DNA from 2 places in the Shinella sp. M27 genome. Region 2 is predicted to be linked to the other one. Evidence: predicted binding sites of a transcription regulator. Region 2 holds the regulator's gene; the other holds the start of a gene.
The links. The regulator PhoB, encoded in region 2, activates phosphate uptake and scavenging genes when phosphate is short. The targets are predictions, from matches to a motif close to TGTCATNNANCTGTCAT.

Region 1 (7,097 bases), on a different contig from region 2:
TATGATATTGCGGCCGCCGCGAATAAAATTCGGGCTGCCGGCCTGCCCGTCTCGCTCGCCGAGCGGCTGTTCGAGGGGCGCTGATGGTAAAGGGACGGCTGAAACCCGGCGATGAGATCGATGGCTTCGTCATCGAGGACATCGCGCACAATGGCGGCATGGCGCGGATCTGGCAGGTTTCCCGGCCGGATATCGACTGCCCTATCCTTATGAAGGTGCCGGTCATCGGCGAAGGCGACGATCCCGCCGCCATCGTCGGCTTCGAGATGGAGCAGATGATCCTGCCGCGCCTCAGCGGCCCGCACGTGCCGCGCTTCGTCGCCAACGGCGATTTTGCCACCCTGCCCTATATCGTCATGGAGCGCCTGCCCGGCACCTCGCTCTATCCGCTGCTCGAGCGCCTGCCGCTGCCGCCCGACGAGGTCGCCGCCATCGGCGCCAAGGTCGCGGTCGCGCTCGATTCGCTGCACCGGCAGAATGTCGTGCATCTCGATCTCAAACCCTCCAACGTGATGTTCCGCGAGAGCGGCGAGGCGGTGCTGATCGACTATGGCCTTGCCCGCCACATCCATCTGCCGGACCTGATGGACGAGCAGTTCCGCCTGCCCTATGGCACCGCGCCCTATATGGCGCCTGAACAGGTGCTCGGCACGCGCAGCGATTTCCGCAGCGACCTCTTCGCGCTCGGCGTCATGCTCTATTTCTTCGCGACCAGCGCGCGCCCGTTCGGCGATCCGCAGCGGTTGAAGGGCCTGAAACGCCGGCTCTGGCGCGATCCCTTGCCGCCGCGCGCCCGCAATGGTGCGATCCCGCTGGCGCTACAGGAAATCATCCTGCGCTGCCTGGAGGTAAACCCCGCCTGGCGTTATCCGAGTGCGGCACAGCTCGCGCTCGATCTGCAGGACATGTCCGCGGTCAAGCTCACCGCGCGGGCGGAGAAAATGAAGCGCGACACCTTCGGCACCGTGCTGCGCCGCCGCTTCAATCCGGTGCCGATCGAGACGGTGAAGCCGCAGACGGCGGAAACGCAGCTTGCCAATGCGCCGATCGTTGCGGTGGCGATCAACCTTTCGGGTAGCACGCCGGAATTGGACGAAGCAAAGCGTAGGACGGTCGCACGCATCATCGAGAACACGCCGGATGCCCGCATCGCCTGCCTCAACGTGCTGAAGATCAACCGCATCGCGCTCGACACCTCGCTCGACGAGGAAGGCCGCAACAAGCATGTCATGCGGCTGGTGGAACTGCGCACCTGGTCGACGGGCCTGCCGACACCCGGCGGCGGTATCACGTTCCACGTGTTGGAGGCCGTCTCGCCGGCCGATGCCATTCTCGCCTATGCCCGCGAAAACTATGTCGACCATATCGTGATGGGTGCGCGCGCCGAATCAGCCATGCGCTCGATGCTCGGCAGCGTCTCCGGCGAGGTCGCGGCGCATGCGCCCTGCACCGTCACCGTGGTACGCAACCGCACGCGTCCGGAAAGCTAAGAACGAAAGCGCTTGCGATAATCGCCCGGCGTCAGCCCGACGATGCGGCCAAAAACCTTCCGGAACGCGCCGGGGTCGTTGTAGCCGACATCGACGGCGACGCTGTCCACCGAGCGGATGGTGAACTGCAACAGCTCCTGCGCCTTGGCGACACGCAGCCGCTGGCAATAATCCGAGGTCGTCAGCCCCGTCGCCTTGCGGAAGCGCCGCAGAAACGTCCGTTCCTCCAGCCCCGCCTGCGCGGCCAGCACATCGATCGCGGTTTCCCGCGCCTCGTTCGCCTGAAGGAAATGCTGCACCCTGAGGATCGCCGCATCGCCATGCAGCAGACGCGGCGAGAAGGTGCTGTAATAGCGCTGCTCGCGACCGGGCGGATCGACGACGAACTGCCGGGCGACCTCCAGCATGATCGTCGGCCCGAGAAAACGGTCGATCAGCTTCAGTCCGAGATCGACCCAGGCCATCACGCCGCCGGCCGTGACGATATCGCCGTCCTCGCTGAGCAAACGGTCCGTATCGACGGTCACGTCGGGAAAACGCATCTCGAAAGTTTCGGCGATCACCCAATTGGTGGTGATGGTGCGGCCGGCGAGCAGCCCCGTCTCTCCGAGCAGGAAGGCACCGGCGCAGATCGAGGCGAGCTGGATGCCGGAGGCATGGCATTCGCGCAGCCAGGCCGCAAAGGGCGCCGCCTCCTCGCGCAGGATCGGGTCGCCAAGGGCCGGCGGCAGCACCAGCACCGCCGGCCGCTCCGCCGCATCGGGCGCGGCGCTGGCATCGGTCCGTACCGGCTTTCCGTCCTCCAGCCGCCAGTGGCTGACCCGGATCTTGGCACCCGCCCCGCATTTCGCCTGCGCCATATGGGTCGCCGAATTGAAGAGGTCGGTCATGCCAAGCACCGCCGCCATCTGCGCGCCGGGATAGATCACCAGTCCGATTTCGGCCGAGGAGACCATGTCACTTTCACCCTTGATTATGTCGGTATCGCCAATGGCGAGAGATGGCAGGATGGAGGAAGAATGTCCATGACATCAACCGAGGAAGGATTTCTCATGAGCAAACGCGCCGTCATCATCGTCGACCTCCAGAAGGATTATCTCGCCACCGGCAGCTTCGCACTGGAAGGTATCGACGCCGCCGCTGACAATGCCGCCCGCGTCGTCTCGGCGGCCCGCAGCCGCGGCGACAAGATCGTCCATGTCCATCACGTCTCGCTGGAAGCCGATTCTCCGCTCTTTGCGCCCAACACCGATGGCATCAATCCGATCGCCGCCGTGAAGCCGGAAGCCGGCGATACCGTCGTCATCAAGAACTACCCCAACTCCTTCCGCGACACCGTTCTTCAGGACACGCTGAAGGCCGGCGGCATCGAGGAGGTCGTCGTCGTGGGCGCCATGAGCGACGTCTGCATCGACGCCACCGCCCGCGCCGCTGCCGATCTCGGTTATGATCTGACGGTGGTGCACGATGCCTGTGCTACGCGCGACAAAGCTTTCGGCGATTCGGTCGTGCCGGCCGCCCAGGTCCACGCCACCATCATGTCGGCGCTGGAATTCGGCTACGGCAAGGTTACGACGACGGCGGAATACCTGTCGTAAAGCGCTTTCCTTTCATCCCCTTCGCCGCGTTGCGAAGGGGATGAACTATGCCCGTCATTCCCCTGTCATGTGACAATGGTGTTCCTTCGCGCGTGAATGCACCCCGGCCGCCGCCTGAAAGCGTGGCGCCTTTCGGAGACTGCGTGAATGGACATGGCTCAGGCCTTCGCCCTTGCCTCGGGCGCTCTTGTCGCGACCAATCTCGCGAGCATCCTCATCGCCGGCAGGCGGCTGGATGCCACGGGCGCACCGCCGCCGGATTTGCGCAAGAAGCCGCCGGTCTCCATCGTCATCCCCGTTCGCGGCATCGAGAATTTTACCGGCGAAACGCTGGAGCGCGCCTTCCGCCTCTCCTGGCCGCGCTACGAATTGCTGTTCTGCGTCGCCCACGGCAACGATCCGATCATCCCGCTCATCGAAAAGACCGCCGCCGCCCATCCCGAGATCGAAATGCGCATCCTCGTCGGCGATGACCGGATCAGCGCCAACCCGAAGCTGAACAATTGCGTGAAAGGCTGGCAGGCCGCCCGGCACCACTGGGTGATCCTTGCCGATTCCAACGTGCTGATGCCCGCGGACTACATCCAGCATCTCATGGGCAGCTGGCGCAGCGATTCTGGCCTCGTCTGCTCCACGCCGCTCGGCTCACGGCCGGTGGGTTTCTGGGCGGAGGTGGAATGCATGTTCCTCAACACCCAGCAGGCGCGCTGGCAATATGCCGGCGAGGCCGTCGGGCTCGGCTTTGCACAGGGCAAGAGCATGCTCTGGTACAAGCCGATGCTCGATGCGAACGGCAGCATCCATGCGCTCAATGCCGAAATCGCCGAGGATGCCGCCTCCACCAAGCTGGTGAACCGGCTTGGCCTGAAGGTCCACCTGGTATCCGCTCCGTTCGAGCAACCGCTCGGCCGCCGCACCGAGCAGGAGATCTGGTCACGCCAGGCCCGTTGGTCGCGCCTGCGCCGCGTCACCTTCCCGAGCTTCTTCGCGCCGGAAATTCTTCTGGGCGTGCTGCCGCCATTGCTGCTCGCACTCGTCGCCGTCGCGCTGGGCGACCTGACGCTCCTGCCCACCGTCCTGATGGTGCTGGCCGGCGTCTACCTGCCGGAACTCGCCCTTGCACGGTTCAAGGGCTGGCATCTCTCGCGCTGGTCCGTGCCGGCGATGATGGCGCGCGATATCATGATGCCGGCCATCTGGCTGCGCGCCTGGATCGGCGGCACCATCGACTGGCGCGGCAACACGATGACGATCGGCACCAATGCGTCGGAACTGAAGGAAGCTCCGGCGGGCTCGTGACTCGCCTCAGGCTTTCGCGCGCAAGCCATCCAGCACAGTACGGAAGCCGCGCACGGCGCGTTTCGAAGTGTCCTCCGGATCGTCCGAATTGGCGATCCACAACGCCGCATGGCTGCTGGCGCCATTGATCAGCCGGGCGGCGGCTTCCGTATCGATCTCGGCCATCGTCCCCTCCGCCTTCAGATGGTCAATGCTGCGACTGAGTGCCGCGATACAGCCGCGGCTGGTCGGCCATTGCGAGACGTCGCCCAGCACCGCCGGCCCATCGCGGAACATGATGCGCTGGATTTCCGGCTCCAACGCCATCTCGATATAGGCGACGCATTCATCGACAAAGCCCTGCCAGCGGTTCGGCGCAGCCGCCGAAATACGGTTGAGCCGCACCGTCATCTCCGCGTCGATTTCGCGCATCACGGCTTGAAGCAACCCCTTCTTGTCGCCGAAATGATGGTAGAGCGCGCCGCGCGTCAGCCCTGCGCTTGCCGTAAAATCATCCATGGACGCATCGGCATAGCCGACGGTGCCAAAGGCCTTGCGGCCGGCGGCAATCAGCTTTGCCCTTGTTTCGGCAATCATTTCCTCGCGCGGCTTGCGCATGGCGTCTCCTATTCACATACGTCGCGTATTTTATTTGACATACGTCACGTATGCAACTATTTCCTGGATATACGCCACGTATGTAAGTGGTGGAACCGCCCGTTTACAGGAGCAGGCCATGTCCAACCCGTACAAGGAAATTTTCAGCGTGCCGGGAACCAAGGGGTTCTCCGCCGCCGGCTTTCTCGCCCGCCTTCCCATCGCCATGGCACCGATCGGCATCGTCGCCATGCTGTCGCAGACCCATGGTGAATACTGGCTCGCCGGCGCCGTTTCGGCGACCTATGCGCTGACCAACGCCCTCATCGCCCCGCAAATCTCCCGCGCCGTCGACCGCTACGGCCAGTCGGCGGTGCTGATGCCGACGACCATCGTCTCCGTCATCGCCTTCCTCACGCTGATTGCCGCCGCAAACCAGGGCTGGCCGGTCTGGACGCTGTTTGCCTCCGCGCTGCTTGCCGCCGCCATGCCCAGCATGCCCGCCATGCTGCGCGCCCGCTGGACCGAACTCTTCCGCGACCGCCCGGAGCTCAACACCGCCTTTGCCTTCGAATCGGCGGCCGACGAGCTGGTCTATATTGCCGGCGCTTCGCTCTCGGTCGGCCTCGCCGTCGCGCTCTTCCCGGAAGCCGGCATGCTGATCAGCACCGCCTTCCTGGCGCTCGGCACCCTCGCCTTCGTGCTCCAGCGGAGCACAGAACCCGCTGTTCGCCACGTCGCCGGCAGCGCGCCGCAGAAGTCGGCTATTCGCCTGCGCCCGATCCAGATTATCACGCTTGCCCTCGTCTTCGTCGGCGCAACCTTCGCGACGGCTGAAGTCAGCGCGGTCGCCATCACCAAGGATCTCGGCCAGCCGAATGCCGCAAGCCTCGTCATCGGCGTCTATGCCATCGGTTCCTTCGTTGTCGGCCTCGTGCTCGGCGCGCTGAACCCGAAGCTGGCCTTGCAGAAGCAGCTGATGATCGCCGTCACCATTCTGGCGCTCACGGCACTGCCGCTGCCCTTCGCCGGCACGGTGCCGCTGCTGGCCATCGCCGTCTTCGTCAGCGGCATCGCCATCTCACCCACCTTCATCACCGCCTTCGGCATCGTCGAACGCCGCGTGCCCGAGGCCATGCTGACGGAAGGCGTCACCTGGGTCACGACCGGCATCGGGATCGGCATGGCGCTCGGTGCCTTCGTCGCCGGCTGGGCCGTCGATACCTTTGGCCCGCACAACGGCTTTTGGGTCTCCGTCGCAGCCGGCCTCAGTGCCGCGCTCACCATCGCGCTCGGCCAACGATCGCTGGCCGGCGAGGATTGCGCCAGCGGCATCTGCCCGCTGCCGCAGGCCGCGGAATAGGACAGCAAGGCCCGGCCACCGCGCCGGGCCTTCACGCCCACGGCTTGACGCCATCGCGCCGCACCGGTAACGAGCATTCCAAGGTTTCAGATACCTGCCGCTCGCAGACGTAAGTCCCGGTGAAATCTGATCTTCGACGACCCCGACCCTCGAAGCATTTCGTGCGGCAGGTAATGCGAGCCCCTCCCTCTTATCGGAATGCATATGAGGAGAGCGGGATGTCGCAAGACCATTCCAACCTATTTCTGACCGCGCCGCTCGGCGCGCTTTTCGCCAGGACGGCAGCCCCCATCGTCTTCGTCATGAGCATGAACGGGCTTCTGACTGTCATGGATGCCGTGATGCTCGGCCTCTATGCCGGGCCGGAGGCCGTCGCCGCCGTCACGGCGGTCTTTCCCATCTTCATGCTGCTGGTGGCTCTCGCCACCCTCGTCGGCAGCGGCATGGCGAGCCTGCTGGCCCGCCGTCTCGGCGCAGGCGATCTGCCGGCGGCCCGCACCGTCTTCTCTGCCGCCCACTGGCTGGCGCTGGCCCTCGGTGCAGCTTTCATCCTGGCCTTCCTTGCCGTTGGTCCCGCCCTCATCGCCGCCATCGGCAATGGCGCGCCGGTGCTCGAAACCTTGGCCTATCGCTATATCGCGATCGTCGTGTTCTTCTCCCCGTTCCAACTGCTGCTGGCGGTCAATGTTGATGCGCTTCGCTGCGAAGGGCGCGTCGGGCTGATGGCGCTGGCGAGCCTCTTCGTCTCGCTCGCCAACCTCGCCTTCAACT
Region 2 (7,097 bases):
GCAGCCCTCGTCGGCGGCCTGGTGCTGACGCTGATGACGCTGCCGACGATCATCATCGCGACCCGCGCTGCCCTCAAGGCCGTGCCCCCGTCGATCCGCTCCGCCGCCCTCGGCCTCGGCGCATCCAAGATGCAGACCGTGTTCCACCACGTCCTGCCGCTCGCCATGCCGGGCATCCTGACAGGCACGATCATCGGTCTGGCGCATGCGCTCGGCGAAACCGCACCGCTGCTGCTCATCGGCATGGTCGCCTTCGTCGCCGACATTCCCGGAACGCCGCTGGAACCCTCCACGGCTCTGCCGGTACAGATCTACATGTGGGCGAACGAGGCCGAGCGTGCCTTCGTGGAGCGCACCTCGGGCGCCATCATGGTGCTCCTCATCTTCCTCATCCTCATGAATGTTGGCGCCATCCTGTTGCGCCGCCGTTTCGAACGGCGCTGGTAGAAGGACCGATCCTATGAACATGATGTCAGAAGCAGCAGTCGAGAAAGCGCTGGACAAGAAAATGAACGACATTTCCTACAAGATGATCGGCAAGGACGTTTCGGTCTATTACGGCGACAAGCGCGCCCTCTACGACGTCAACCTGAACGTCCGCGAAAACACCGTGACGGCGCTGATCGGCCCGTCGGGCTGCGGCAAGTCGACCTTCCTGCGCACGCTCAACCGCATGAACGACACGATCGACGGCTGCCGCGTCACCGGCCGCATCACGCTCGATGCGGACGATATCTACGATCCGAACATCGACGTCGTCGAACTGCGCGCCCGCGTCGGCATGGTCTTCCAGAAGCCGAACCCGTTCCCGAAGTCGATCTACGAAAACGTCGCCTACGGCCCGCGCATCCACGGTCTTGCCAAGTCGAAGGCCGACATGGACGCCATCGTGGAGAAGAGCCTGCAGAAGGCGGGCCTGTGGAACGAGGTGAAGGACCGCCTGCAGGAAGGCGGCACGGGCCTCTCCGGCGGCCAGCAGCAGCGCCTGTGCATCGCACGCGCCGTCGCCGTCAGCCCCGAGGTCATCCTGATGGACGAGCCCTGCTCGGCGCTCGACCCGATCGCGACGGCCAAGGTCGAGGAGCTCATCCACGAGCTGCGCGCCAACTTCACCATCGTCATCGTGACGCACTCCATGCAGCAGGCGGCCCGCGTCTCGCAGCGCACCGCCATGTTCCACCTCGGCAACCTCGTCGAGGAGAACGACACCGACAAGATGTTCACCAACCCGGATGACCAGCGCACGCAGGACTACATCATGGGCCGCTTCGGCTGACGCTTCCGTCGCTGACGCCCCTGAAACCCGAGCGCATTAAGGACAGAACGATGTCATCGACCCATATTGTTTCGATTTACGACGAAGAACTGAAGTACCTCTCCCGCCGCATCTCTGAAATGGGCGGCACGGCCGAGCAGATGGTGGCGGATTCCGTCCGCGCCCTCGTCTCTACCGACGTGGCGCTGGCCCAGAAGGTCATTTCCGAGGATGTCATCCTCGACAATGCCGAGCGCCAGATCAACGAAAAGGCGATCGTCACCATCGCCAAGCGTCAGCCGATGGCGGCGGACCTGCGCGAAATCATGGGCACGATCCGCATCGCTGCCGAACTGGAGCGCGTCGGCGACCTCGGCAAGAACACCGCCAAGCGCGTGATTGCCGTGCAGAGCTCGGGCATGCCGCGCAAGCTCGCCCGGGGCCTGGAGCATCTCGCCGAACTCGCGCTGATGCAGCTCAAGGAAGTGCTCGACGTCTTCGCCACCCGCTCGGTGGACAAGGCCAAGGCGATCCGCGAGCGTGACGACGAGATCGACGCGATCTACACCTCGCTGTTCCGCGAACTCCTGACGTACATGATGGAAGACCCGCGTAACATCACGCCCTGCACGCATCTTTTGTTCTGCGCCAAGAACATCGAGCGCATCGGCGACCACGCGACCAACATCGCCGAAACCATCTACTACATGGCGACCGGCTCCCAGCCCGAGGGCGAGCGCCCGAAGGACGACACGTCGACATCGGTCGTCGCGGCCGACATCGCCGAAGCGTCCGAGTAAGTTTGAGCAGGAACCCTGTCCATGGTGCCCAGAATAGCCGTCGTGGAAGACGAGGAGGCGCTAAGCGTTCTCCTGCGCTACAATCTCGAAGCCGAGGGTTTCGAGGTCGATACGATCCTATCGGGTGACGAGGCGGAAATGCGCTTGCAGGAGCGCATGCCCGACCTCCTCATCCTCGACTGGATGCTGCCGGGCGTTTCCGGCATCGAGCTGTGCCGGCGCCTGCGCCAGCGGCCGGAAACAGAGCGCTTGCCGATCATCATGCTGACGGCGCGCGGCGAGGAGAGCGAGCGCGTGCGTGGCCTGGCCACCGGCGCGGATGACTATGTCGTCAAGCCGTTCTCGACGCCGGAGCTGGTTGCGCGCGTGCGCGCCATGCTGCGCCGTGCCAAGCCCGAGGTCGTCTCGACGGTGCTGCGCTGCGGCGATATCGAGCTCGACCGCGAGACGCATCGCGTCCACCGTCGCACCCGCGAGGTTCGCCTCGGCCCGACGGAGTTCCGCCTCCTGGAATTCCTGATGACCTCGCCGAGCCGCGTCTTCTCGCGCTCGCAGCTGCTGGACGGTGTGTGGGGACACGACATCTATGTCGACGAGCGCACCGTCGATGTGCATGTCGGCCGCCTGCGCAAGGCGCTCAATTTCGCCAACATGCAGGACGTCATCCGCACGGTCCGCGGCGCCGGCTATTCGCTGGAAACCTGAGCGACGCAATTCCTCCCAAGGACGGAAATGGGCCCTACGGGCCTGTTTGCGTTTTTGGGCTGCCCATCCATCGCCTCAAACAAAAACGGAGCCTTTCGGCTCCGCTTTCATTTCATATCGATTGCCGTCAGCGCATCCGGCGGCGCTCGGCCGAGGGCTGGTAGGCGAGGCGCTGGTGGTAGGTGCAGTAGGGCGAATTGTCAGGGGATTCGTTGCCGCAGAAATGGAAGTCGTCGTTCAGCGGATCGCCGATCGGCCACTTGCAGGTGCGCTCGGTGAGCTGCGTCAGTTCCAGCTTGCGCGACATCGGCACTACGACATTGTTGCCGTTGGCGGGAACCGGGAGCTGTTCGGCAACGGCCTCGAATTCCGTGTCCATGTCGTCCTTGGCGATCGCTGCCGGACGGGCTGCGGTGCGCGGCGTGACGGCACGGGCCTGGAAGGTCGCGGGGCGGGGGGCCGCCGGCGCCGGGCGCTTCGGGCGGGCGGCGGTCTGCGTGCCGCCGGCCTTGGCGCGGCCAGGCAGGTTGAGCCGGTGCACCTTGCCGATAACGGCATTGCGGCTGACGCCGCCGAGTTGCGCCGCGATCTGGCTCGCGCTCAAACCCTCGGCCCAGAGCTTCTTGAGTCTTTCGACGCGCTCGTCTGTCCAGTTCATGTTTTCGTCTCCGCTCGGCGTTCGATGCGGGAATCCCTCGTCGCGTCCCGGACAGATCCGGAACCTGAACGCCTTCAACTCTTTTGGTGACTAGTTCCGCCGCATGCAGTCTAGTAATTGGTCCTTAACCTAGAGACCGGTGGACTCTGTGACAAGAGTCGCAGGAATCGGCGCGAATCGATTTCGAGGTTTTCCCCAACTTGCTGGTCGGGTGTGACTCGATGGAGACACCTTCCGCGCGTGCCGTGAATCCTCACCCTGCGGGAGGTTCAGCGTCACTCGGGGTGCGATTTTGTTGACATCCCCAGGTGAAATGCCGATAGTGCCGCATGCCGCCGAAAGGCGGCTTTTGATTTTTCTGGAGCCCGGAAAAGTCAAGTGTCAGACGTCTTTTTTCGCATCTCTTTTCGGAGGATACGCGCCATGGCCGATGCCGCGCCGCTCTATGAAACCTATATGCGTGCGCCGCTCCGGTTCACGCGCGGGGAGGGCGTCTGGCTGATCGCCGAAGATGGCGAGCGATATCTCGATTTCGCCGCCGGCGTCGCCGTCAATTCGCTGGGCCATGCGCATCCTCATCTCGTTGCCGCGCTGAAGGATCAGGCCGACAAGGTCTGGCACCTGTCCAACCTCTATGAGGTGCCCGGCCAGGAAAGCCTCGGCCGCCGGCTGACCGACGCGACCTTCGCCGACAAGGTGTTCTTCACCAATTCGGGTGCCGAAGCGCTGGAATGCGCCATCAAGACCGCGCGCCGCTATCACTTCGCCAAGGGCCATCCCGGCAAGTTCCACATCCTCACCTTCGACGGCGCCTTCCACGGCCGCACCATCGCGACGATCGCGGCCGGCGGGCAGGAAAAGTATATCGAAGGCTTCGGCCCCAAGGCGCCGGGCTTCCTGAAGCTGCCCTTCGGCGATATCGCCGCCGTCAAGGATGCGATCACCGAGGAAACCGCCGGCATTCTGATCGAGCCGGTGCAGGGCGAGGGCGGCATCCGCCCCGTATCGAAGGAATTCATGCAGGAGCTGCGCCAGCTCTGCGACGAATACGGCCTGCTGCTGATCCTCGACGAGGTCCAGTCCGGCGTCGGCCGCACGGGCCGCCTCTTTGCCCATGAATGGGCGGGCGTGACGCCCGACATCATGGCGGTCGCCAAGGGCATCGGCGGCGGTTTCCCGCTCGGCGCCTGCCTTGCCACCAACGAGGCCGCCTCAGGCATGGTCGCCGGCACGCATGGCTCGACCTATGGCGGCAATCCGCTCGCCATGGCCGTCGGCAATGCCGTGCTCGACGTCGTGCTCGAAGACGGCTTCCTCGAACATGTGCGCGACGTGGCGCTGGTCTTCCGTCAGGGCCTTGCGGCGCTGAAGGATCGTTTCCCCGAGGTCATCGAGGATGTGCGCGGCGAAGGCCTGATGCTCGGCATCAAGGCGAAAATCCCCGTCGCCGACCTCCTGAAGGCCGTGCGCGCGGAAAAACTGCTGGGCGTGCCGGCCGGCGACAATGTGCTGCGGCTCCTGCCGCCGCTCACCGTCACCGCCGAAGAGGCACGCGAAGGGCTCGCCCGCATCGAGCGCGCAGCCGAAAAGCTGACGGCGGCGAAAGCCGCCTGATCAGAGACCGGGACAGACAGGACACATCATGGCCAAGCATTTCCTCGACCTTTCCGCCGTTTCGGAAAGCGATCTCCGCGTCATCATGGACGATGCGCACAAGCGCAAGGCAGCCAACAAGGCCGGCAAGGAAGAGCGACCGCTCGCCGGCAAGATGCTCGCGATGATCTTCGAGAAGCCCTCCACCCGCACGCGCGTCTCCTTCGATGTCGGCATGCGCCAGCTTGGGGGCGAGACGCTGTTCCTGTCGGGCACGGAAATGCAGCTCGGCCGCGCCGAGACGATCGGCGACACCGCCAAGGTTCTGTCGCGCTATGTCGATGCCATCATGATCCGCACGACGGATCACAACCGTCTGCTGGAGCTTGCCGAGCACGCCACCGTTCCCGTCATCAACGCGCTGACGGACCTGACGCATCCCTGCCAGATCATGGCCGACGTCATGACCTTCGAGGAGCATCGTGGTCTGGCCAAGGGCAAGACGTTCGCCTGGACCGGCGACGGCAACAATGTGCTGCATTCCTTCGTCGAGGGCTCCGCCCGCTTCGGCTACACGATGAAGATGGCCGTGCCGATGGGCTCGGAGCCCGACGACAAGATCCTCAACTGGGCGCGCGACAATGGCGGCAACATCCTGCTCGGCCATGATCCTGATGCCATCATCGACGGCGTCGATCTCGTCGTCACCGACTGCTGGGTCTCGATGAACCAGGAACACCGCGCCCGTGGCCACAACATCTTCCAGCCCTACCAGGTCAACAAGCAGCTGATGGCGCGCGCCGACAAGGATGCGCTGTTCATGCACTGCCTGCCGGCCCATCGCGGCGAGGAGGTGACGGACGAGGTCATCGACGGCCCGCAGTCCGTGGTCTTCGACGAGGCGGAAAACCGCCTGCACGCGCAGAAGTCGATCCTCGCCTGGTGCCTCGGCGCCGTCTGAGACGCGTCTTGAAAAATCGTGCCACCCGCACGATCTAGGGGCCATCACGAAGCGCCGGAAGGCGCTTTCTCTGGCGTATGCCCGCCCGGTATGGAATGATCGGGCAAGAGCGCGCTCAAATCACGGTAGAACGCCGGTCGAAAGCAGCCGGGCCCATGGCCCGGTGGCTTCCCGGTGTGCAAGGAGCAGAACGATGATGGCTGAAAGTGCCCTGAAACTCGGTGAAGTCGGCTTTGCCGGCGACGACCATGTCCTGCCGTTCCAGGTCGAGGGCCTCGACGTGCGCGGCCGTGCCGTGCAGCTCGGCCCGATGCTCGACACCATTCTCGGCCGGCACAATTATCCCGCTCCCGTCGCGCGGCTGCTTGCCGAAGCCATCACGCTTACCGTGCTGCTCGGCACCTCGCTGAAATTCGAGGGCAAGCTGATCGTCCAGACCAAGGGCGATGGCCCGGTCGACCTGCTGGTCGCGGATTTCGCCGCACCTGAGAACGTGCGCGCCTATGCCCGCTTCGATCAGGACGCGCTCGACGCCGCAATCGCGGCCGGCGCCACGGAGCCGCATGAGCTGCTCGGCAAGGGCATCCTCGCCTTCACCATCGACCAGGGCGCGCATACGCAGCGCTACCAGGGCATCGTTCCGCTCGACGGCCACACACTCGAAGAGATCGCCGGCGTCTATTTCCGCCAGTCGGAGCAGATTCCGACCAAGGTGCGGCTGGGTGTCGCCGAACTCTACGACCGCGACGAGGCCGGCAAATCCCGCCATCGCTGGCGGGCCGGCGGCATGGTCGCGCAGTTCCTGCCACAGGCACCGGAACGCATGCGCCAATCGGACCTTCCGGGCGGTGACGGTGATGAGGCCGGCCACAAGATCGCCGAGGACGACAACTGGGCCGAAGCGAAAGCCATGGTCGAGACGATCGACGCCGACGAGTTGACGGATCCCAATGTCGGCACCGAACGGCTGCTGTTCCGTCTCTTCCATGAGCGCGGCGTGCGCGTTTACGAACCGCAGCAGGTCTTCGACCGTTGTTCCTGCTCGCGTGAGAAGCTGAAGGGCGTGCTTGCCGGCCTCAGCGCCGACGACATCGCGCACACGGCCGACGACAAGGGCGAGATTGC

Region 1: the regulator PhoB is predicted to act here: its motif matches at 3,141-3,157, upstream of ACOZK4_RS14900 (ceramide glucosyltransferase).

What each region holds. Positions count from the first base shown of each region.
Region 1 is NZ_JBLZPK010000034.1:192,511-199,607, forward strand. It holds gene ACOZK4_RS14880 (metallophosphoesterase family protein) at 1-84, shown strand, start outside; gene ACOZK4_RS14885 (protein kinase domain-containing protein) at 84-1,490, shown strand; gene ACOZK4_RS14890 (GlxA family transcriptional regulator) at 1,487-2,446, opposite strand; gene ACOZK4_RS14895 (cysteine hydrolase family protein) at 2,543-3,088, shown strand; gene ACOZK4_RS14900 (ceramide glucosyltransferase) at 3,236-4,387, shown strand; gene ACOZK4_RS14905 (TetR/AcrR family transcriptional regulator) at 4,394-4,984, opposite strand; gene ACOZK4_RS14910 (MFS transporter) at 5,103-6,326, shown strand; partial or broken gene ACOZK4_RS14915 (MATE family efflux transporter) at 6,545-7,097, shown strand, end outside.
Region 2 is NZ_JBLZPK010000062.1:1,822-8,918, forward strand. It holds gene pstA (phosphate ABC transporter permease PstA) at 1-447, shown strand, start outside; gene pstB (phosphate ABC transporter ATP-binding protein PstB) at 461-1,276, shown strand; gene phoU (phosphate signaling complex protein PhoU) at 1,327-2,055, shown strand; gene phoB (phosphate regulon transcriptional regulator PhoB) at 2,077-2,760, shown strand; gene ACOZK4_RS23660 (GcrA family cell cycle regulator) at 2,888-3,418, opposite strand; gene ACOZK4_RS23665 (aspartate aminotransferase family protein) at 3,842-5,032, shown strand; gene argF (ornithine carbamoyltransferase) at 5,061-5,972, shown strand; gene ACOZK4_RS23675 (Hsp33 family molecular chaperone) at 6,169-7,097, shown strand, end outside.